One region of the Acetobacterium sp. MES1 genome, then DNA from elsewhere that is predicted to be linked to it. Evidence: riboswitches for the same ligand, from Rfam matches in the RefSeq annotation. Region 1 holds a riboswitch; each other region holds the start of a gene.
What was found. Region 1 has a riboswitch for cobalamin ahead of BI182_RS07065 (ECF transporter S component). Riboswitches for the same ligand answer to the same signal wherever they lie in the genome.
Positions count from the first base shown of each region.

Region 2: another riboswitch for cobalamin. It lies ahead of cobK (precorrin-6A reductase); the one in region 1 lies ahead of BI182_RS07065 (ECF transporter S component).
Region 3: another riboswitch for cobalamin. It lies ahead of BI182_RS03500 (energy-coupling factor ABC transporter permease); the one in region 1 lies ahead of BI182_RS07065 (ECF transporter S component).
Region 4: another riboswitch for cobalamin. It lies ahead of BI182_RS03065 (ABC transporter ATP-binding protein); the one in region 1 lies ahead of BI182_RS07065 (ECF transporter S component).

Region 1 is NZ_MJUY01000017.1:33,980-39,508, reverse strand. It holds gene BI182_RS07080 (aminotransferase class IV) at 1-380, opposite strand, end outside; gene pabB (aminodeoxychorismate synthase component I) at 382-1,752, opposite strand; gene BI182_RS07070 (anthranilate synthase component II) at 1,746-2,333, opposite strand; cobalamin riboswitch at 2,588-2,756, shown strand; gene BI182_RS07065 (ECF transporter S component) at 2,872-3,405, shown strand; gene BI182_RS07060 (hypothetical protein) at 3,503-4,234, shown strand; gene BI182_RS07055 (FUSC family protein) at 4,349-4,960, opposite strand; gene BI182_RS07050 (prephenate dehydrogenase) at 5,136-5,529, opposite strand, start outside.
Region 2 is NZ_MJUY01000006.1:68,499-74,027, reverse strand. It holds gene BI182_RS01765 (IS110 family RNA-guided transposase) at 1-24, shown strand, start outside; gene BI182_RS01760 (energy-coupling factor ABC transporter ATP-binding protein) at 235-1,077, opposite strand; gene cbiQ (cobalt ECF transporter T component CbiQ) at 1,102-1,980, opposite strand; gene cobK (precorrin-6A reductase) at 2,028-2,804, opposite strand; cobalamin riboswitch at 2,920-3,112, opposite strand; gene BI182_RS01745 (4'-phosphopantetheinyl transferase family protein) at 3,187-3,798, opposite strand; gene BI182_RS01740 (ferritin-like domain-containing protein) at 3,956-4,441, opposite strand; gene msrB (peptide-methionine (R)-S-oxide reductase MsrB) at 4,495-4,938, opposite strand; gene BI182_RS01730 (thioredoxin domain-containing protein) at 4,996-5,529, opposite strand, start outside.
Region 3 is NZ_MJUY01000011.1:41,664-47,192, forward strand. It holds gene BI182_RS03490 (FtsX-like permease family protein) at 1-912, shown strand, start outside; gene BI182_RS03495 (putative bifunctional diguanylate cyclase/phosphodiesterase) at 1,114-3,150, opposite strand; cobalamin riboswitch at 3,349-3,526, shown strand; gene BI182_RS03500 (energy-coupling factor ABC transporter permease) at 3,711-4,457, shown strand; gene BI182_RS03505 (energy-coupling factor ABC transporter substrate-binding protein) at 4,435-4,734, shown strand; gene cbiQ (cobalt ECF transporter T component CbiQ) at 4,770-5,471, shown strand; gene BI182_RS03515 (energy-coupling factor ABC transporter ATP-binding protein) at 5,464-5,529, shown strand, end outside.
Region 4 is NZ_MJUY01000010.1:21,654-27,182, reverse strand. It holds gene BI182_RS03075 (hypothetical protein) at 1-505, opposite strand, end outside; gene BI182_RS03070 (energy-coupling factor transporter transmembrane component T family protein) at 559-1,290, opposite strand; gene BI182_RS03065 (ABC transporter ATP-binding protein) at 1,278-2,777, opposite strand; cobalamin riboswitch at 3,085-3,254, opposite strand; gene BI182_RS03060 (YbhB/YbcL family Raf kinase inhibitor-like protein) at 3,460-3,942, opposite strand; gene BI182_RS03055 (CPBP family intramembrane glutamic endopeptidase) at 3,986-4,735, opposite strand; gene BI182_RS03050 (TetR/AcrR family transcriptional regulator) at 4,719-5,309, opposite strand.

The DNA.
Region 1 (5,529 bases):
TCATTGCGGATGGTATCAGCGGTGCAAATTTTTACACCCTGCTCAAACATCCGACGGTCATAATGGTTTTCCCGGGCCGTGATCAGCAGGTTATCCGCTTTTACGCCCTTACTGAGAGTAACCCTTAGGCCACCCCGAATCATCGCATTTTTGTCAATAATCTGCTGACACTCGCTTCGGATCTGATCAGGATTAATGGTCAACTTCAGGCCCAACACCAGGGCACTCTGTTTGAACCGTTCCATGTGATCCTCAAAGAAAACCAGCCTGCCCTGGGCTACGTTGATGGTTTCAAACACCCCATAGCCATAAAGAAAGCCCTGATCCAGCGGCATCTGCGGTTTTTTTGAAATTTCCCCGTTATAACTGACGTAGTCCATTTTAATACCGTTTCAATGCATCCATCAGGGCACGACCCTTATCGAAGGTTTCCTGATACTCGGACTCGTTGTCGGAATCCCAGACGATTCCGCCGCCGACCTGAAAATAGCCTTTGCCATCCTTACAGACAATCGTGCGGATGACGATGTTCAGATCCAGATCACCGTTAAAACCAATATAGCCAATCGAACCGGTATAAATGTTTCGCTGGGTCGGCTCCAATTCATCAATAATCTCCATCGCCCGAATCTTTGGTGCCCCGGTAATTGAACCACCAGGGAAGGTCGCCTTGACACAGTCAATGGCATCCAATTCGTCCTTCAGTTCGGCCGTCACTGTGGAGACCAGGTGAAAAACGGTCTGATATTCTTCCAGCTTAAACAATTCCGGTACCTTGACGGTGCCGGTTTTGGCAATTTTACCGAGATCATTCCGTTCCAGATCGACAATCATCAATAGCTCGGCTTTGTCCTTTTCACTGTTGACCAGGGTCTCACGATTGGCCGCATCTTCTTCCGGGGTTTTGCCCCGGGGCATGGTGCCCTTGATCGGTCGGGTTTCAATGTTTTTTCCCTGAACCAGAATAAAACGCTCCGGCGAACTGGAGACAATCTGACCGACCCCAAAATCAATATAGCTGGCAAAGGGAGCCGGGTTGATTTTTCTAAGTTCACTGTATAATTCCAATGGGCTTAACTGTAAATCAGCATTAAAGCGCTGAGTCAGATTGGTCTGGTAAATATCTCCAGCTAAAATATATTCATGCACCGCATCCAGGGCTTTTAGATATTCCGGTTTGGTAAAATTACCCCGGAATTCCAGATTTTCATTGATTTTAAAGTCCGAACGAATGGCGACCTTGGGATCACCGGCAAATCGAGCGGCTAAGCGGCTGACAATATCGGCTTCGTTTTCTTCAATCCCCAGAGCCGCCGCATAGGTTTTTTCTTCTTTATGATCGATAATCACAATGCCATCGTAAAAGCCCATAAAACAATCCGGGACATTAACATCATCCACTGCCGTCCGGGGGAAGGCTTCCAGATGATGACAAAGATCATAGCCAAAATACCCGCCCGCCCCGCCAATAAACGGAAACGGCGATGAATAATCCATTTTATACTGTTTTAATAGTTTTTGCAGTTCATCAAAAGGATCGCCAGTAACCGTTTTCGTCTCCGTCTTGGTTTTAATGGTGATGTCATTATCCTTGCTGGTAAAGACCAGCAGCGGATCCCCGCCGATAAATGAATAACGTCCCAAGCTGTCCGGGTCTCTCCCGCTGTCGAGGAAGAAACTGTAGGGCTCATCCTTAAATAAAAGATAGCTTTCAAAACTTGTTAGGTCGGTTTTTATTTCTTGTATTAGCATCGCACACCATTTTCTTTTGTCGCTTGAAAAAAGTTATCCAGTAATTCCATGCCCATTTCGGTGAGAATCGCTTCAGGATGAAACTGCACCCCTTCGATATGATAATCCTTATGGCGCATCCCCATAATCTCATTTTGATCGGTTCTGGCGGTAATCTCAAAAAAATCGGGAATATCCCGGTTTTCCACCACCAGAGAATGGTAGCGCGTCACCTTCAGGGGATTATTAAGACCGTCAAAGACTCCGACATTGTCATGGGCAATGGCATGAACCTTGCCATGCACTGGCTCCAGCGCTTTGGTAATCGTACAGCCAAAGGCCTGACCAATGATCTGATGTCCCAGACAAATTCCCAGAATCGGGATTTGTCCCTTAAAACGGTGAACCACATCCAGACAGATGCCGGATTCGTTGGGCGTACATGGCCCCGGTGATAAAACAATCATCGACGGTGCCATCGCAGCAATCTCGTCGAGAGTGATCTTATCATTTCTTTTTACGATCACCGTTTCATTGAGTCCCTCCAGATACTGGACTAAATTATAGGTGAAAGAATCATAGTTGTCGATCATTAGAATCAATTTTTATACCTCATAGTATTAATCATTTTGAGCTGTATTGTATCATACTCCAAGGGTTTTAGACAATGAATTATAGCTGGAATATTTGGCGATAATTTTCGGTTGGTCCGGTTTTTTCGGGTTTGATTTACACCAGAATTTACCCCCAATCCTGGAATTCTTCATTCCCGCTTTGCTTTTTTGCTTGTATTGATTATTAGTCCCGGTCAATTTTAATTTGACAAGCCAATCCCGGATATGCTATTATGCTTCCATGTAAATAAAGCTTTTTTGGTGCCTTGTAAAAGGAGAATAGGGAAACAGGTTAAAATCCTGTAGGGACCCACCACTGTATCGTTGGAGCACTTGTCATCACCACCTCACGGGAAGGGACAAGATGCGATGAAACGGACTCAGGAGACCTGCCAAAAATGATTCCATTTGGACGACGGTAAAGTTCACATCTGTATTGGATGTGGGCTTTTTTGTTTGGCACCGGAATCGGTTCGTCTTTTCTTTGGCCATCAAATGCTTTATAATAAAAATCAAGGAGTTCGTTATGAAAATCAACACCCGACAATTAGTTTTTATGGCACTTTTAATTGCCCTTTCTTTTGTAGGCGCCCAGTTAAAAGTTTTTGGCACCATTGCCTTTGATTCACTACCGGCTTTTTTAGGCACCCTGCTGATGGGCCCTGTGGCGGGCGCAATTATTGCGATTATTGGTCATCTTTTAACCGCCCTTACCTCGGGATTCCCGATGACCCTACCGGTTCACCTGGCCATTGGCCTGGGAATGGGGTTAATCATGGTAGCCACCTGGTATACTTATGTTTTTGTTAAAAAGGCCAGTAGCGAAATTGTCGCTCTGATTGTCAGCGTTATCGTTGCCGCCGTCTGTAACGGCCCGATCCTTTTGTTACTGTGTTCGCCGCTACTGATTCCAATGTTAACCTGGCCTGGAGTTATCGCAATGATGTTTCCCCTGGCGCTGGTCGGCGGCATCAACGCTCTGATTGCCGCTCTGATCTTTAAAGCCTTACCACTGTCAGTTAAAAATCAGGTCGCTTCGGTAACCTCAACCCAGGTTTAACTGGCTAGTGTTTACCCTACTGCCGCTATTACCAAATGACTCACCAAGCCCAGGACACTTTCACTATTAGCAAACCAATCCCCCAAAGGAGGATCTGATGAAAACTTATCAATATCGTGACCTGTCGGTCCTTGAGCTTCCCGATACCCTCCTGGTCACGGCCTGTGACAGCAGTGGTGGTGTCGGAGAGAAGCCCGGGGACGAATTGTGTGTTCCTACAAAATATATTTCGATTTTTGCCGCCCGGGTCTGTCTTTTTGAGCTGCTATCCTGCGGCACCGAGATTATCAGTCTTTCCAACACCATCGTCGGTGAAATGGAGCCCACTGGCGCTGCCCTGATCCAGGGAATTAAGGAAGAACTGGCGCGGGCTGGCATCGGGGAACTACCCATTAACGGTTCAACTGAAGAAAATTTCAAAACCTGTATGACCGGCTTTGGCATTTTTGTTGTGGGCATCGCCAAGCGATTACGAATCACCCCCTCTGCACCCGGGGATTTAGTGATCTGCATTGGCAAACCCAAATTCGGGGCCGCTCTTGTTCTCGAAGGTGATCCGGAAATCGCCGATTATCAGGATCTTAAAACCTTAACCGAAAATCCCGCTGTTAATGAGATTGTCCCCTGCGGCTCCAAGGGAATTTTATACGAAGCCACCAATCTTGCCGCCATTCATCAGTACCAATTTGAAGCGATGCCCAATAATCTGAATGTAGTGGATTCTGCCGGTCCGGCCACCACCGTAATTGCCAGTATCAAACCTTTTGCCTTACCCGAACTGGCGGCGGTCTTCAACGCAAAACTGACGGTAATCGGTCATCTTAAATAATTTTTTTTACTAAAAAAAGACCACCTGGTATTCGGGTGGTCTCTTTTTTAAGGGGAGGGGTAATTATATTTTAGTTTGTCCAGACGTCACAAAAATCCAGAATAAACGTAAAACCTATGGTTTGAATAGCATATACAAAAAACTTGATACTTTAAACTTCTGATGGTCATTACCCGGTTTTTCTGCCTCGGTGACCAGCTCTTTTTCTGTTTCTGATCCCTCATCAGCTGACTTTTCGTCGCATTCCGGAACCTTGATAAAACGATTGATTAAAAACGCCACAATGATCCCAAATGCTGTTTCCAGCAGCCTTAACATTGCCAGCATGTAGCTGCCAGCGTCCTGGGGATAGGTGGTCATGACACTGAGAAACATCACACAGGTAATAACAATGGCACCTGCTTTATGAAAATTATTACATAGATAGATCAGTAACATAATACCCAGCGGAATAATAGCCACATAGGCAAATTCATAAGGAATTAAGTTAGCGGCAAAAATGCCCAGCAGTCCCGCTGCTCCACCAAAGATGGTTCCCAATATCCGATTCCAACCAGTTTCGATGGAATTTTCAATGCTCGGCCCCATGGTAAGCACCGCTGCAATTGCAGCAAACAGTGGATTAAACTCCGGTCCCATTATTGCAAATACCACCACACAGATGAATACTGCCAGCACCGTTTTTATGTTTCTCATACCAAGGGATGGCAGATGACATAATTTCATGATCTTTTTGCTCCAATTATTTATTTAACTTTTACCCTCTTCGTTTTGTTCCCACTAAAAATTATGATTTCAAATGTTTCTTTACCTAGAGTATACTCCCATATTCAATTAAGTCAATAGCGTAATCATTTTCAGGCTGATGTAATAGTTTTCACAGCGCATCTCTTAAGCAAACTCACAGATTTTTTAAGCTTTTCGCCGCCCGAATCTCCCCCATGGCAATGCGTTTTTCCCGAACTGATTGAAGTCGATCAATCAATTCTTCCTTTTCATCCAAACGGATCATGTCTTTCATGGCAGCCAGGCTGGTCTCAAATTTCTCAATCTGATCAAGCAAATTTTTACGGTTGCACATAAACAATTCCGTCCACATGGGGGCATTGATCATGGCAATCCGGGTCAGATCACCAAAGCTGCCGCCCTCAAAATCAGTAATCGACAGATCATCCTCACAATCAACCAGGGCCGCCGCAATCACATGGCAAAGCTGGGAGGTGAAGGCTATTTTCTGGTCGTGAATTTCGGTGGTGGTTTCAACAATATGATTAAAACCCAGATCCGTAACAATG
Region 2 (5,529 bases), on a different contig from region 1:
TTGGTTAAATGCAACGATAACTGATGCTTAATTTAACACTTTAATTTTTTCAAGGGGCTACCCTTAGTTTAAGTCGCCCAAAAACCAACGTTATTTTTCACTCTTCCTCCTCTTGTTTTTATCTATTATTAAGGGTTTGCAAAACTCTTGCGCGCTCATATTAAGTTTTGCAAAACCGGCTTAATCAATTTCGCATTTTTGGTCTTGATTTGCCGGGACACCGGCGCCGATGCTTCAGGATAATGTGAATTGTTTTTCCAGCAGAACCTTTAATTCCTCGGGACTGGTGGGATAATCGTCGCTGTTCTTAACCATTTTTTTATCCACCAGCATTTCATAGACATCCAACATCGTCGGCCGCTTCAGATTGGCCTGTTTAAGAATTTCCCGGTTTTTAAAAATCTCCAGCGGTGTCCCATCGGCGATGATTTTCCCCCGATCAAAAACAATCGCCCGCTCGGCCCAACGGTAGGCAAAATCGACATCATGAGTGGAGATCAGCATCGTCTTGCCTTCTTGCCCCAGCTTGACCAGCACATCTTCCAGCATTTGAGCATTGAGGGGATCCAGGGCTGCGGTCGGTTCATCAAAGATAATCACTTCGGATTTCATGGCAATAATATCGGCAATGGTGACCCGCTTTTTTTCGCCGCCACTCAAATAGTGGGGTGGACGATCCTTAAAATCGAGAATATTCATGTAAGTCAGGGCCTCATCGACCCGATGGATTACTTCTTCCCGGGGCAGTTTTAAATTCATCGGACCAAAGCCAACCTCAGCCATCACTGTGGAGGCAATGATCTGGTTATCGGCATCCTGAAAAACAATGCCAATGTTTTTTCGGAGTTCTTTTAAATTCTTTTTATTAATGACGGTACCCTGATAGCTGATTTCGCCATGATCGGCCTTCAGCACCCCATTGGCATTAAGAAAAAACGTCGATTTTCCGGAGCCGTTGGAGCCAATCACGGCAATCTTTTCGCCTTTGTAAATATCGACACTGACCCCTTTCAGGGCCGGGTTACCGGTTCCATAACTGTAATGAAGATTATTGACTTTAAGTATTGGCTCTCTCATCGATTGACCTTTCAAATTGAATCCTTATTTTGTAACATACCAAAGCAGCAGCAGAAAAAGCATAAACCCGACGGCGTAGATCACCTGACTGATCTGAAACGGTTTTTCATCCTCCAGAAAAACCAGCTCCCCTTCATAGCCTCTGGCTTCCATGGCGGTATAATAGGCATTGGCCTTTTTAAGGGAAAGTACCAGCATATTGCTGGCGACATTGCCAAAGGTTTTGCAGGAGGTCTTAAAATCGCAATAACCCTGCCGGGAATCGGCGGAATTGCGCATGTTGTTAAATACGTCCAACAATATAAAAATATAGCGGTAAATCAGATTCATCAGTTCAATGATCAGCTTGGGTACATGGGCTTTTCGCAGCACCCCAATGATTTCAGAAGACGGTGTCGATAGGGTCATCATGATCATCGCACTGATGGCCCCAAACACTTTCAGCATCAGAAACACCATTTCCAGAAGCTTGGCAACCGACGTATACAGATAACCAAAGCCGAGATAGAAATTGAATGGACCAATTGGCTGGCTTGAAAAATCAATGCCGATAGCAACGGTGCCCAAAATGATAAAGGTAAGCGGAATCATCAGCACCGACAGATAGGCCCCCAGTGGCAGCCCACCTTTAATAACCGTTAAATAAGCCATGCTGATAATCACAGCAATCGAAACCAGGGGATTGTTGAGAATAATGCACAACAATAGGGTCAATACTGAAAAGACCACTTTAAAGCTGGGGTTCCAGCCTCTGATTTTTGAGGCATAGGCGTAATAATCAATGGCTGATCCTTCGCCGTGTTTATGACCGATTTGATGCTGATGCTTGTAATGATGATGGCTGTTATCGCTTTTTTCATTCGTTCGGACATAACCAATCCGTTTAGCTGAACTATTCTCCATCTGCGCCCATCCTTTCTTTTATCTATGATTTCGGTCCATTGCCAGCGCTAATTAACCGTATCGATACGATCGATACATTCAATCAACTCATCAACCGAACTGAATTTATTACTGCACTGCTCTTCGATGCGATCAACCAGAATGATCTTCATGCCCAACTTTTTAGCGGCGTTAATCTTATCCACGACGCCACCCATGTTGCCGCTTTCTTTGGTCACCAACACCTCTGCCTGGCAGTATTTAAAGAGTTCCATGTTCAGGGCTTCGTTATAGGGCCCTTTGATGGCAATGATGTTTTTGGGGCTGAACCCCAGGCTTTCACATTTACTTAAAACCTTCCAGTCCGGCAGCACCCGCAGATAGACCCGCTTTGAATAGTCCGGAATTCTTTTAAAAATATCAATTCTGTTACTGCCCAAAGTCAACAGAATGTTTCCTTGGCAGTTCATCAGAACATCACAGGCTTCCCCATAGCTCTTAACAACGGTAATATCCGGATCATCTTCGTATTTTACCCGCTCCCGTTCATAACGAATGTAGGGCAGATTTTCAAATTTGCAGACATTGATGGCATTTCGGGTTATTTCTGACGAAAAGGGATTGGCCGCATCAACTAGACAGGTTGGTTTTAGGGTTCTGATCAAATGAGTAATGTGATCTTTATTGAGTTTTCCCTGATAAATATCCAGATTCTTAAATTCCTCCAACATCCCGGCACCCAGACGGGTTGTAACGGTTACGGCCGTGTCATGGTTATTTTCTAATAGTCTCGCAATTACAGTCTTGGCATCGGTTGTCCCGGCTATTACTAATACTTTTGACATCTTCCTCCATCACTCTCATTTATATTTTTGCACAAAAAAACCTCATTATCTCTAAACAAGACAATGAGGCCGCAAAAATGCGCACAAAAATAAACCTCCTCCATCTCTCGTAGAGTTTGAGATATACAAACAGGCAGGTCTTCTGGCTTGAGCGTCAACATTGCCTCCTGCCTTCCCATTTCTGGTGGCATTCCTGGAGAAACTCGTCTCTTACAGCGGCGGGACCGCGGGGGATTTTCACCCCTCTTCCCTTTTCACCGGCTTATAATACATTGATTACAGCCGACACCTGTTTATTTATTTAATTCTTATTATTTTCTTAATTCTATAGTACTATATCAAATTTTTCCAGTTTTGTCACGTATTTTTTATCCCAGCGATTTTACGCTCTGAATCGTTCCGTCCTTAAACCCAGCTCGGCCAATGACATTCCGGCGATGGAAAACACATAGGCTTCATCAGGGTCAACCAATGTGATGGCTTCTGAATCGATGGACTCAATTGTTTTTAAATCATCCCTCAGACCGGCCCCTGTTTTTTTCATCAAACTTTCTTTTTTAGTCCAGATTTTCGTAAAAGCCAGGGCCTTGTTATCGCTTTTATTAATCAATTTTAATTCCTGCTCGTTACAGACATATTCAGCCAGCTGGCCATCATAGGCCGCCACGGTTTCAATATCGACCCCGACATCACTGGTATGAATGGCACAGATTACTCCATTTTTACAATGGCTGAGATTAAAGTGGATCTGGGGATAGTCGCTTAAATATGGCTTGCCCTTGGCCGAATAACAAAAGCGAAGCTTTTCCGAAATACCATATTCATTTTTTAACCCGTAATTCAGCAAAACATAGCCCAATACCGACAATTTCTGATCAAGCTTTTGCCGATACGCTGTTGCCTTTTGCTGCCGTTCGTCAGGAAGCAGCATCAGACTGCGTTTAAAAAGTTCATCTGAAAATTCTTCCATTTGATCAAATAAATAAACTGCCATTTATACTCCTTCACTTTTAACTTTAATAGTAGCACTATCTTAACAATTTTTTTCGTTCTTGACTATTTTTTTCATAAGTAAAGGGCTAAACCATTCTTCAAATGAAGGTAGTCCAGCCCATTTATTTTTTAATACCGTTAATCTGAAATGATTTATTTTAGTATTCTTCCCGGACTCCAAATTCGGCGTCTTCCACCCATTCTTCCGGACGTTCGACCAGGGTAATCAGATTATCAAAGATTTTATAATGATTCTCTTCCTGCTTGACCAGGTAACCAAACAGTTTTTTAGTTTGTTCATCTGCTGATTCCTGATAAAATTTCTGATAGAGTTCGATGCTGTCCTTTTCCATTTGCAGAGCCATCCGATAGACATCCAGCTGATTGGGGATTTTTTCGAATTTGTTTTTAAAATCACCCCGGTCTTTAAAAACATTGTTGGTATCTACCAATGCTTCATTATCAGCTAAATCGTAACTTATTTTTGCCAGCTCATTTTTTAGCAATACGGCGTGACCATTTTCGTCCTCGGCCAATAATAAAAACACCGCATTTAACGGATTGTCCTGATTATTTTTTGCTTGTTCACGGTAATATGCTTCGCCGTCACGTTCCATCTTAATTGCAAATTCAATACTATTCATTTCTTCACCTCTCATCATTTATTAACCTCGTCCTTTGACGATCTTATACTAAACTACTCAAGCAAATTTAAATAAGCGCCATAACCCTGGGCTTCCATTTCCTCGGCTGGAATAAAACGCAGCGCCGCACTGTTAATGCAGTAGCGCAAGCCTCCGGTGGTGATCGGACCATCCTCAAAGACGTGACCCAGGTGGGCGTCACCAGTGACGCTACGAACCTCAGTCCGCTTCATCCGCAGGCTGGTGTCACTGAGTTCTTTGACCGCTTTGGGATCGATCGGTTTGGAAAAACTGGGCCAGCCACAGCCCGATTCAAATTTATCGCTGGATGAAAAAAGTGGTTCGCCAGTGGTGATATCCACATAAATTCCTTTGCGGTATTCATTGTAGTATTCATTCTGAAACGGTGGTTCGGTGGCATTTTTCTGAGTCACCGCATATTGATCCGGGGTCAAGGTCTTTAATAAGGTCTCCTGATCCTTCTTTTGATAGTTCATTATCGTTCCTGCCTTTCTCGTGATGCTTCTGTTCTACCCCATTTTTCCTGATCTTAATCAGTCTTTTATAATTTTAAGAAAGCTTTCAAGATCATTCACCGGTTGCTCGCAACGGTAGTTTTTACAAATATAGGCAGTCGGTTCGCCATGAATCATCTGCTGATTAACGGCAAACTCATTGATCTTTTTGAGATCGGTTTCGCTTTTATTAAACAGTACCACCGAAAACGGCAGAAACTGCTGATTTAAGTGACGGTTCATTTCACGAATCGTCGTATCGGTCTCATACCCGGCAAAAACCACCTCAGTAGTAGGCTGTTCATGGAATAATTTGGCACAGAGCATCATCGTACTGGCCATCGGTGCCTGATTGAGGTTTCCGGCAAAATAGCCAAATATCCCGTTGACAATATCGATGTATTTCTGCTCTCCGGTTATTTTGCCCAGCTTCAGCAGACAATAAGCAGCCAGGGCGTTTCCCGATGGCTTGGCATTGTCGTACACTTCCTTGGGCCGGGCAATCAGTTGCTCAGTATCATTGCCGTAGAGAAAAAAGCCAGCGGTGCCAAATTCATCGCCAAAGAGGTTGAT
Region 3 (5,529 bases), on a different contig from region 1:
GATCTGGCTCGTTTTCGAGCTTTTCAGGAAGGTAGTCATTTTCTGAAGGATATGGTTGAGGATGAAAGCACCGATGCCAGGTATTATGAAAGGATCTCGAACATAACCCTGATTCCCCTGGACGACTATAACCGCTTAACCGGTGGCAATAAAAGTCTGGCTGAAAATGAAATGCTGATCTTTTCGGTGGGTGACAATTATGGCCAAGCGACCATTGTTTTTGGCGATGCGCAGTATCTGATTACTGAACAGCTGGAAGCCATTCCAATGGACTTTAAAAAGACCCAGGATATGGGCCAAACCTACTACCTGATTGTCAAAGATGATGCCGTCATGGAAGCTGTTTATCAGACCATGAAGAATGACGATGATCCCCAGACCACTCTTCATGCCCTGATGTTTAATCTCGATGGGGACGAGGACACCCTCAACACCTTTTCGGCTAATTTGCGGACAGCGATAACCCAGAGCAATCCGGATATCAACATCCAAAACCTGTATGAAGCATTGACGGAATTGTATTTCTTTTTTGGTGGATTTTTGTTTCTGGGGGTATTTTTAGGATCACTCTTTATGATGGCCACGGTGTTGATTATTTATTTCAAACAGATTTCCGAAGGCTATGAAGACAGTGAACGGTTTGAGATCATGGAGAAGGTGGGAATGGATAAAACCGAGGTTAAAAAAACCATCCGTAAGCAGATTCTGATGGTGTTCTTTTTGCCCCTGGCCGGTGCCATTGTTCATGTGGCTTTTGCCTTCCCGGTGATCACCAAAATGCTGGCTGCCTTCCGGCTGACCAACGTAACGCTGATCTTTTTATGCACTCTGGCTGGTGTTGTCGTTTATGCCCTGGTTTATACCGGCGTCTATCTGCTCACCGCCAGATCATACTATAAGATGATTCATTAAGAACAACTGCGGCAACTAAAAAATCCCCGATTTCAGGGGATTTTTGACTATCAAAAAAGATAACCTAGTACCGACAATTGTTACATCATGTTGTGACCTAGGGGTCAGACCCTACGCATCGGGGCGGACATGGCAGAGCCTGTCCGATCCCGCAGCGAACAACAGATTAACAATTGGTCGGTACGGTAGTTTGTGCGTTTCCTATTTCAGGGGATTTTTTTGAAGTAGTGCTTCCATGTCTTTAACGCTCATGGGTTTGCCAAACATAAAGCCCTGAATGCAATCGCAGTTGTTGGCTTTTAAATAGTCCAGTTGGGTGCTGTTTTCAATACCTTCGGCAACAATGTGGGCATCCAGGTTATGACCAAGTGAAATGATATCGCCGACAATGCGGATTGAGGAATCCTGATCGGAGAGATCATCAATAAAGGATTTGTCAATTTTTAAGGTGTCAATCGGCAGCCGCCTTAGATAGCTCAGGGACGAAAACCCGGTGCCAAAATCATCCAGGGAAATTCGGACATTTAACGCTTTGATTTCATTGAGCATGTCAATGGTTTCTTCGATGTTATCGATAAAGAGGGATTCGGTAATTTCCAGTTCCAACTGCCTGGGATCCATGCTGGTTTCGGAAAGAACGTTTTTAACCGTGTCGACAAAGTTTTTGTCCCGCATTTGCACCGCCGAGACATTCACCGAGACGCAGAGATTCTGATCAAAACGCATATCCAGTTCCTTGAATTTATGACAGGCGGTCAGAAGCACCCAGTGGCCGATGCCGATGATCAGCCCCATTTCTTCAGCCAGGGGGATAAAGTTCATCGGAGCAACCCGGCCATAGTGGGGGGAGTCCCAGCGGATCAGGGCTTCAAAGCCGCGGATGCGATGATCCTCGGCATTAAACTGAGGCTGATACTCAATGAAAAATTCCTTATTCTCATAGGCTTTCAAGAGCAGGGATTCCATTTGAATCTTATTAAGAATTTCTTCTTTCATGTCCGGTCTGAAAAATTGAATGTTATTGCGGCCCAGCTCTTTGGCCTTGTACATTGAGGTATCGGCACTGTTAAGCAGCTCAATGGGATCCTTGCCATCCTGCGGGAAGACCGAGATACCGAAGCTGGCACTGACTTTAAATTCTGAGCAGCTGGTTTTGATTTTATCACATAGTTCATTGCGCAGGCTTTCCACGTAGTTGTAAGCAGCATCTTCTTTGATATTCCGCTGAATGATCAGGGCAAATTCATCGCCGCCCAATCGGCCAAGTAAATCATCTTCATGAACGAGCTCCTTCAAACGCTTGGCAGTATACCTTAAATAGTCGTCACCATAGAGATGGCCCATGGTATCATTGATTTTTTTAAAATTATCCAGATCGATAAAGACAATAAAAAAGGATGCCTTTTCATTTTCGGAAAGATTAACGAGCAGATGCAAGCGTTCCAGAATCATTTTGCGATTAGGGAGCTCGGTCAGACCATCGTAATACGCCAGAAAATGGAGCCGTTCTTCGTTCTTCCTTATTTCTTCATTGAAGGCCTGAAGTTCCTGATTCTGAACGGTCAGTGTCTTTTTGGTAAGGATTAGTTTTTTGTAGAGCCGGGCAATTTTTTCTTTTTGCGAAGTAACCGCATTCAGACGAACCACGGCTTTATCATAGCGATTCAAATTCAGATAAAAAGTTGCTGAAGCCAGGCAGAAAATAAAGCAGAACAGCAGATTTTGAATTAAAAAATAAACCGGGCTAAAAAGAAATCCGTCAACTGGCAACAAAAAGGTGACATACAAGCCGCAGACAAAGGTGGTTATGGCAATGTAATAAAGCATCGTTATTTTTAATCGCATCAGTGAAAGGATAATCATCACAAACGAAACAGACCATACTGCCGGACCGATAATCTGGTAGTATTGGACGACGATAAAAGCCAGAGTGATGGATTGGGTGAGTGAAACGAGATGATCAAATAAATTGATGGCCAATTCTTTTCGGGAAATGAATTCAAAGCTTAGCCCCAGCAATAAAAATATCCCGCTGTTTAACAGTACCTCAAATAAATTGCCGTCCCAAAAAAAGTACACAACAATGATATTGGCCAGGGCGCCCAAAAATAAAAGGGGCGACGCCCACATACAGGTGATTAGATTTTGATAATATAATATTTGGGCAGGATCATCTTCGGCATTTAATAAATCGAACACAACCGGTATGGTTCGCTTGAATTTAATGTTGTTCATCATACCACCTCTTTACCATTAAAGAATTACAAATATGCTGCTCTATTGTATCATTTTTGGGATCTGATTGCGAGTGATAGAACGCTAACTAAAAAATTATCTGCAGTGATTTCAGGAAAGCCGTTTTTTAGCCTTAAGGCATCTAAAAAAACCTGTACTTTTGTCATATCCATGTTATAATATAAACACAATTAAATAAGAAATGTAAAAAATCATTTAGGATGAAAATTTCATTGAGGGAATCTGGTTAGAATCCAGAACGATCCGGTCACTGTAATTAGTTATGTCTCCTTAATATGTCACTGGGCACGTATTGTCTGGGAAGGCAAGGGGAATAAACGCTATAAGTCAGGAAACCTACTAAAATGATGTACTAAAGTGTCCTTCCAGGGAAAAGGGAAGTTAGTAACATTAACAAAAGTTGGTTCTTTGGCGTTTAGTTATCGAATTGATGAATACGTATAATGATGAAACCTTTTTTCCCATCGTAATGTGGGTAAAAGGTTTTTTTTTCGGAAAGGTTTTTTCAAGAGGTTATAAAAATATGGAGGTTGATCGTTAAGATGAAAAAAGCAAAAAGAACCATGACCGTTGCCGGTATTGTGTTTTTTATGGTCGTTCTGGCATCACAGCCAGTCAACGCCATGCATATCATGGAAGGGTTTCTGCCGATTGGCTGGGCAGTCTTCTGGTGGATATGTTCCCTACCGTTTATCGCATTTGGATTATATCAGGTGGGAAAAATATTTAAAGATAAACCCGAACAAAAAGTGCTGTTAGCCATTGCCACGGCGTTCACCTTTGCTTTATCAGCGTTTAAACTTCCTTCGGTAACTGGCAGCTCTTCACATATGACCGGGATTGGTTTGGGTGCCATTGTACTGGGTCCCTTTGCCACTGTAGTGGTTGGTACCATTGCGCTATTGTTTCAGGCGCTGCTGTTGGCTCATGGCGGACTGACAACCCTGGGCGCCAATGCCTTTTCAATGGCAATTGTGGGATCTTTTGTGGCTTATGGGATTTACAAAGGTTTGTCAAAACTCAACGTGCCGAAGGCCTTAACCGTTTTTCTGGCGGCGTGTTTAGCCGATCTGGCAACCTATGTAACCACTTCCATCCAGTTGGGCCTGGCTTTCCCGGATCCGGTTGGCGGGATTGCCGCTTCAATGGTTAAGTTTTTAAGTATCTTTGCGATTACCCAGATACCGCTGGCCATTATCGAAGGTATTTTAACCGTCCTGGTAGTTAATGCTATTTACCAATATAAAGAAAAGGGGATTATTTCCAATGAAACTCTCACTGATAACTAAAGTTATTCTGGTTTTGCTGATTGGCGCCCTGATTGTTATCCCTCAGATTGCTTTGCCGGACGCTGAATTTTCGGGAGCCGATGATGCCGCCGGAACAGCTATCACCACAATCGATGAAAATTATGTGCCCTGGTTTGAAAGTTTGTTTGATCCCGGCGATCTGGAAGAAAACCTATTTCATTTCCAACAGCTGCTAGGCGTCGGCGGACTGGGAATCTGCTTTTTCTATCTTTATAAAAAATCGAAAAAAAATGAAAAGGCTGATAAATCAGCTTAGCCAAATATTAACAGCATCTTTAGAAGGAGACGGACATGATTGATCGTTTTGCCCATACCAATAAACTCAGTAATGCCAATCCTACTGTCAAAGTAGTGGTTTCATTGGTCATGCTCCTGTCAGTCTTTTTTATCAATCAACCCCTGTATATGGCAGGGGTTTTTGGTGTTATGGTGGGTTGTACCCTGCTGTGGGCAAAAATTCCGGTACGGATTTATCTACATACCTTGATTTTTGATTCGCTCTTTGTTATTCCCGGAGCCCTGGCGTTATTGTTTACGATCTCAAAAGGTGGCGGCGATTATTTATGGGCCGTTAACTTTTCCCAGTTCACCATCGGCATCACCACCACCAATCTGGTGCTGGCCAGTCTGGTTTTTTGCCGAGCTATGGCTGGTGTTTCCTGTATGCTTTTTTTAATTTACACCACCCCGGTAATGCAGATCGCCGGAGTCATGAAAAAAGCTCACATCAGTAATACGTTTTTAGAAATATTTATTTTAACCTACCGCTTCATCTTTGATTACTGGGACAAAATAAAACTGATGGCAACTGCGCAGGAACTGCGGTTTGGCTACCGTAATGTAAGAGTTGCACTCCAATCCATCGCAATGATGTTAAGCAATTTATTTCTCATGGCCATCCAGAGCTACGAGGAAATGACAAAAACCCTGGAGCTGAAGCAATACCAGGGAGACTTTCATGTAAGCTATCGGAAAGGTCTTAAAAATGATTAAAACAGAAAATTTAACCTATCAATATCCAGATGGCACCATCGCTCTCAAGGGGGTGTCG
Region 4 (5,529 bases), on a different contig from region 1:
ATGTTGCCAATGGCCAGGTTACACCAATGGTTATCAGGCTGGATACCGCCGCAACACCTACCGGCAGACCAAGAATGAAAACCAGACCCACTCCCACAATGGCGTTTCCTAAAACACAAACGCCACCCTGAGCCAGAATGTGATGCGACCATTTGGTCATGTCACATTTTACCGCCACGAAGGATACCCAGATGGACGCAATGCCATTGGCAAAGATAAAGGTTGGCCAAAGGGGCGTATACATGATTGAAATCAAGGCTTCCACTTCGGCGGCAATCAGTCCGCCGGGCTGTCTGTAAAGCAGGGTCAGAATCCCGGTAAAGAATGCCCAAACCGTTCCATTAATCAGTAACATACCCATTTTCCCCCAGGGCAGCATGTTATCGATCTGGCCGGTAATCTGGCAGGCGATCACAAAGACGATCCCCATGATGACGGCACCAATTAAAGATTTGGTGTCCGTTTTAAAAATACTTTTTTTCCCAATTGCTTGTTCGTTTTGCATGTTATACTCCTTTTTTGTATAAATTAATTTTTATCTATGCAGTTTTTTAACTGTTATAAAATGGTTTTAATCAAGACTCCGCCAAACCCGATCATCAGGCAGACGATGGTCATTCCTTCGAGTGGCCGGAGATTGATTTTTTTCTGAAAATTTCGGGTTGTATGGCGGCCGTAGCCTCTGAGTTCCACCGATAGCGCCGCATCACTGGATATCCGCATGGCTCGATACATCAGCGGTAAAATTGAGGCCGGCAGGTTGCGGATTTTCTCAATTACGGTATCATTGGGTACCCCCCGGACCGACTGGCTGTCACAAATAGCTTGGTATTCCCCAATCATCACCGGAAAAAACCGGGCTACCATTGGCACCAGCATCGCATAGCGATAAGGAATCCGCCAGTGAATCAGCATCTGAGCCATATCCATAGGATCGGTATGAACCCCGAACTGATAGGCCGAAAATGAGATGATACCAATTCTTAAAAAAGCCAGCATGGAAGTGGCGATAAAGCCGCTGTAAATCTGCAGCATCCCCCAGGAATAAAGCAGCTCACCTTCACGCCCAAAGATCAGATTGATAATCAATACCTGGGTGCCGATAATCAGCAACACAATTGACAGCATTTTAAAAGCTTTCAACGATTTCTCCGAGAGCAGTTCAGAAATCAGGATCACCCCCAGCAGAATGCCATTGAGAAGCATACTGCGCGACATCAGGGCGGTCAGCACAAGAAACAGACACCAGGTCAGTTTAAGCCGCGGATCCAGTTCTTTTAGATTAAACATTTAAAATCGCCTCCTTCGATGAGTTCCAATCGAGCCAATTCGTTCAGATAATTGTCTATTATTTCGGCTTTAAATTCCAAAGCCAGTTGATGGTTGTGCATCACCACAATCCGATTGGCAAAATCTCTGGCTTCAGTCAAATCATGGGTTACCAGCAAAATGGTGACTCCCTGACTGCTGAGATGGGCCAGTTTTTCCATGACCACTTGACTCTGGGCACTGTTTAAGCCGGAGGTCGGTTCATCAGCAATGATCAACTCGGGGTCATTAATGACCACTGACCCCAAGGCCAATAGTTGTCGCTGTCCCCGGCTTAACCGCTGGGGATGGATTTCGTCCAATCCTTTTAGGCCGATCAGAGCCAAGGTTTCTTGAATCTTTTGTTCGATTTGCTGCGCACTGAGGTTCTTATTTTTTAAAACATAGCTGATTTCATCGCGTACCGAGCTGCAAAAGATCTGATCATCGGGGTTCTGAAACAGAAACCCGATCCGGCGCCGTAGTTCGCCCACATTTTTCTTGGTCACCGGACTTCCAAATAGTTCCACCGAGCCCGAGGTTGGTTTGACCAATCCTTCAATGAGCTTGAGCATGGTGGATTTACCGGAACCGTTCTGGCCGATGACCGCTGTGAAATCGCCTTTTTTCAGACTAAAATTTAGCGGCTGACAGCCGATTATCCCACCTTTGTAGGTATGCGATGCACCGCTTAACTTAATCACGTCGAACCGCTCATCCACTTGGATCGGTTTCGCCCGGCGATTGGTTTTCCGGCAGCCATATTTTTTCTGATATTCACCAACCGGCAGAAAATCTTTGACCGTCCCAGCTTCCATTACAAGCACCCGATGGGCATCTTTCAAAACTGCACCAGATTTATCCATAACGACCAGGGTGGTCACCTTTTTCTCCCGGTTCAACCGCCCCAGGTGCCGATAGAGTTCCGAGCTGGTTTTGGGATCCAGTTCGGCCGTGGGTTGGTCCAGTAGTAGGATCGGGGTTTTCATTGCCAGAATACTCCCCAGCACGACCTTCTGGGCTTGTCCGCCGGAAAGGGCATCGGTTGTCCGATCTGAAAATGCCCGGATTCCGAGAAAATCCATGACCGCATTAACCCGATACTCAATTTCATCCTGACTCAAATTGAGATTCGCAACCCCAAACGCCAGTTCATCGCCAACCCGACGATTGACCATCTGGTTTTGCGGCTCCTGCATCATATAGCCCAGATAGTCAGTCATTTGGCAAAGTGGTATCTTTGACACATCCCGATTCGCTACCGTCACCGTTCCATCCAGTTCACAGGGATAAAACTTCGGCGCCGCCGATGTAATCGCATGAAGCAATAACGATTTACCCGATGCCGCACCACCGGTAATGGCAATGAATTCGCCCTCATTGATATTTAGTTTGATGTTTTTAAGCGCTGGTTCCGGTTCGTCGGGAAATGTCAGCGCTGTAATATCCAATTGGATGATCGGTATCATGGAATGGCCTCGTGATTGAATTTTTTTAAAATGACGGTTTTAGTATAAAGCCGAATACTCCGGTCTTTGCTACGCATAAAATTACTGCCGTTTGGTATAAGACCGTGCACTCCGGTCTTCGCTGCGCTGCGACCTTCGTCGCGGGCTACGCCCTATGAAGAATTTGAAAAATGAAATTTTTTATAAGCGAGCTTAATAAAACTTCATTTCCCAAATTCTTCACACGGCTTTATGCTTTCGCGCAAAATAAAAAGTTTCGACTATCCCAGGGTAATCCTAAGGATAGCCGAAACTTTACCGTCGTTTCATACTATATCAATTCATGGCAGGTCTCCTGACTCTGGTTTATCTGTTTTTGCGCCTTCCCGTTTCCAGTGGCATCTGCAAAAACAAAACCATTACAGTGATGGGTTCGTTCAGGATTTTCACCTGATTCCCTATTCTCCTTTGTAAGGCACCATAAATCGTATATCTGTTAAGTTGTATTAATCATAGCGAATTTATTGACAATTGTCAACAGATTAACAAAATTTTTCTTTCTGATTCATCATATTCATTGTTAAAACTGGCAAAATCAATCGTGCCTGTTCTTAAAAAGCAGAGTTGTATCTCGCTTAATGAACAATCGTCTAATTTATCTGATCAGTATTGGCGCTCTGTTCTAATTTTTCTTTATTTTCAGTTATCGCTGATAAATTCCAGTAATACTGCTCTGTTGCATAATATGTCCGTTCATCGCTTCAAGCAACTGCTTTTTTCGGGCACTGCTGTCAAGCTCCAAAAAACAATCAAGTACATAAAATTGAAATAAGTAACGATGACTGTTCCTGACGAAAACCGGCTGTTTCGGTCCCCGATAACGGTTACGGCCATATCCGCATCCCTGTTTTGCGTCACCCAGCACGGGCACAATCGAACCATAGGGTATATTTTCAGAAATCGTTTCTGATTTGGGAATATTCCAGATCAACCAATGATTATAGGCCTCAATTAAAGGAATATCCAGATCATCCATAATAATCGCTATTGATACCGCTTCGGGAGCCAAATTTTTTAATTCAAAAGGGGGTGAACTATCCTCCCCAAATCCAGTATGCCGTTTAGGCATCAGACCATTATTTTCAAACGAACGACTGATGACTTCAAGATTTTTCCGATTCTTCATAACGATTCCTTTCTTTGTGTTAAATCACCATACCGATACAGTTTTACTGATCCAGACAGTGTTGTTTGTCGCTTGCGCAAGTTTTTTGTGGTAACCTTTTTAAAAAAGCGGCATACCCAAGGCTAATAAGAATCAGCACAACACTTACCACTGTATCTTGTTCAAAAGTTGATTGTCCTGAAAAAACACTGAAGGCATTTAAAACTCCATGGGTAAAAATACCAGGCAGCAAGCTGCCAGTTTTGATAAAAAGAATGGTAAACAAATACCCGATGGCAATGGCATAACCAATCTGGAGAAAGGTTTGCCAATATTCAGCTCCATTTAATAAATTAACACTGTGTCCAATCCCAAACGTGACACTCGATATGATTATTGCCAACCTTGCTCTTTTTTGTAAAATCGCTTTAAATAAAAAACCGCGAAAGATCACTTCCTCAATAAAACCAACAAAAAGCATCGTGACAAATACCAGAATCGTTTCAAGTGGCGGATATCGGATCGTTACTCCACCCCATAAATTGACGCTGGCAATGATAATCAGCGGAATAAAAAACAGATATCTTTTAAAATCGCCCCTTGCAACGTTACAAAGGCCATAGTACGATTGCAATTCATTTCGCCGAATCCACCTAAACAACAGAAATGAAATAGCCCCCCCCAGCATCGCTGAGAAACATGATCGGATACCTACCGAATCGGACAGGGAATCAGCCAGACTAAACAGAACTACATAAATGGCAATCCACACCAACGCAAATGCTAACGGATTCTTTTTAAATATATTTGTCATTTTTCTCTTCCCCCGCTTTCAAAGTTAGTACGGCCCCTTTAAAACCCACCTTTAACAAATTCAGAATATGTGCTTCATCAAAGGTCATTTGATTATTCGCCAACAAGCTCGCAATACCATGAACCATAAAAAAGATTTGCTCGAACAACGCCTCAGCCTGACCGGGTGACAATCTAATAGCCTGGGATAAAATCTCTAATACGGGTCGAAGTTCTTCGTCTCGTATAATTTCGAGCAATTCTTTATCAGCAAACTTATCAGACTGAAAAAGGAATTTAAAAATTGCTTTTTCCATTACAGCAAATCTTATATAGCGTATCCCAATTTCCAACAGCGGATTGCTTTCATCATAACCGAAATCCATAATAAACGCAGTATGGTAAGCATCCGCTTTTTTGTAAATAATGCTTTTCAACTCATTCATTCCTGAAAAATAATACATAATTGGCTGAGTCGAGCAGTTCAGCTTTTCAGCAATTTTCCTGGCATTAACTATCTCGATTCCGTCAGTTTTTAATAATTCAAATGCAGCATCAATGATCATGTCCTTTGTAATTCTTGCTTTTGGTGGCATGGTTAAGCCTCTTCCGTATTGCGATTTTTATAATATAACAGCAGTAATATAACTATTGTTATATTACTGCTGTTATATTCGTTTGTCAACAGATTTTATTTAGTTTGGATTTTCGAATCCAAAATCCCCGGAAAATTGATTCATCAGACCATCACATTGTTTAAAACAACCATTTCACTTTAAGCTAATCCCTATGGTAATTATCACGATTACGAGCGAA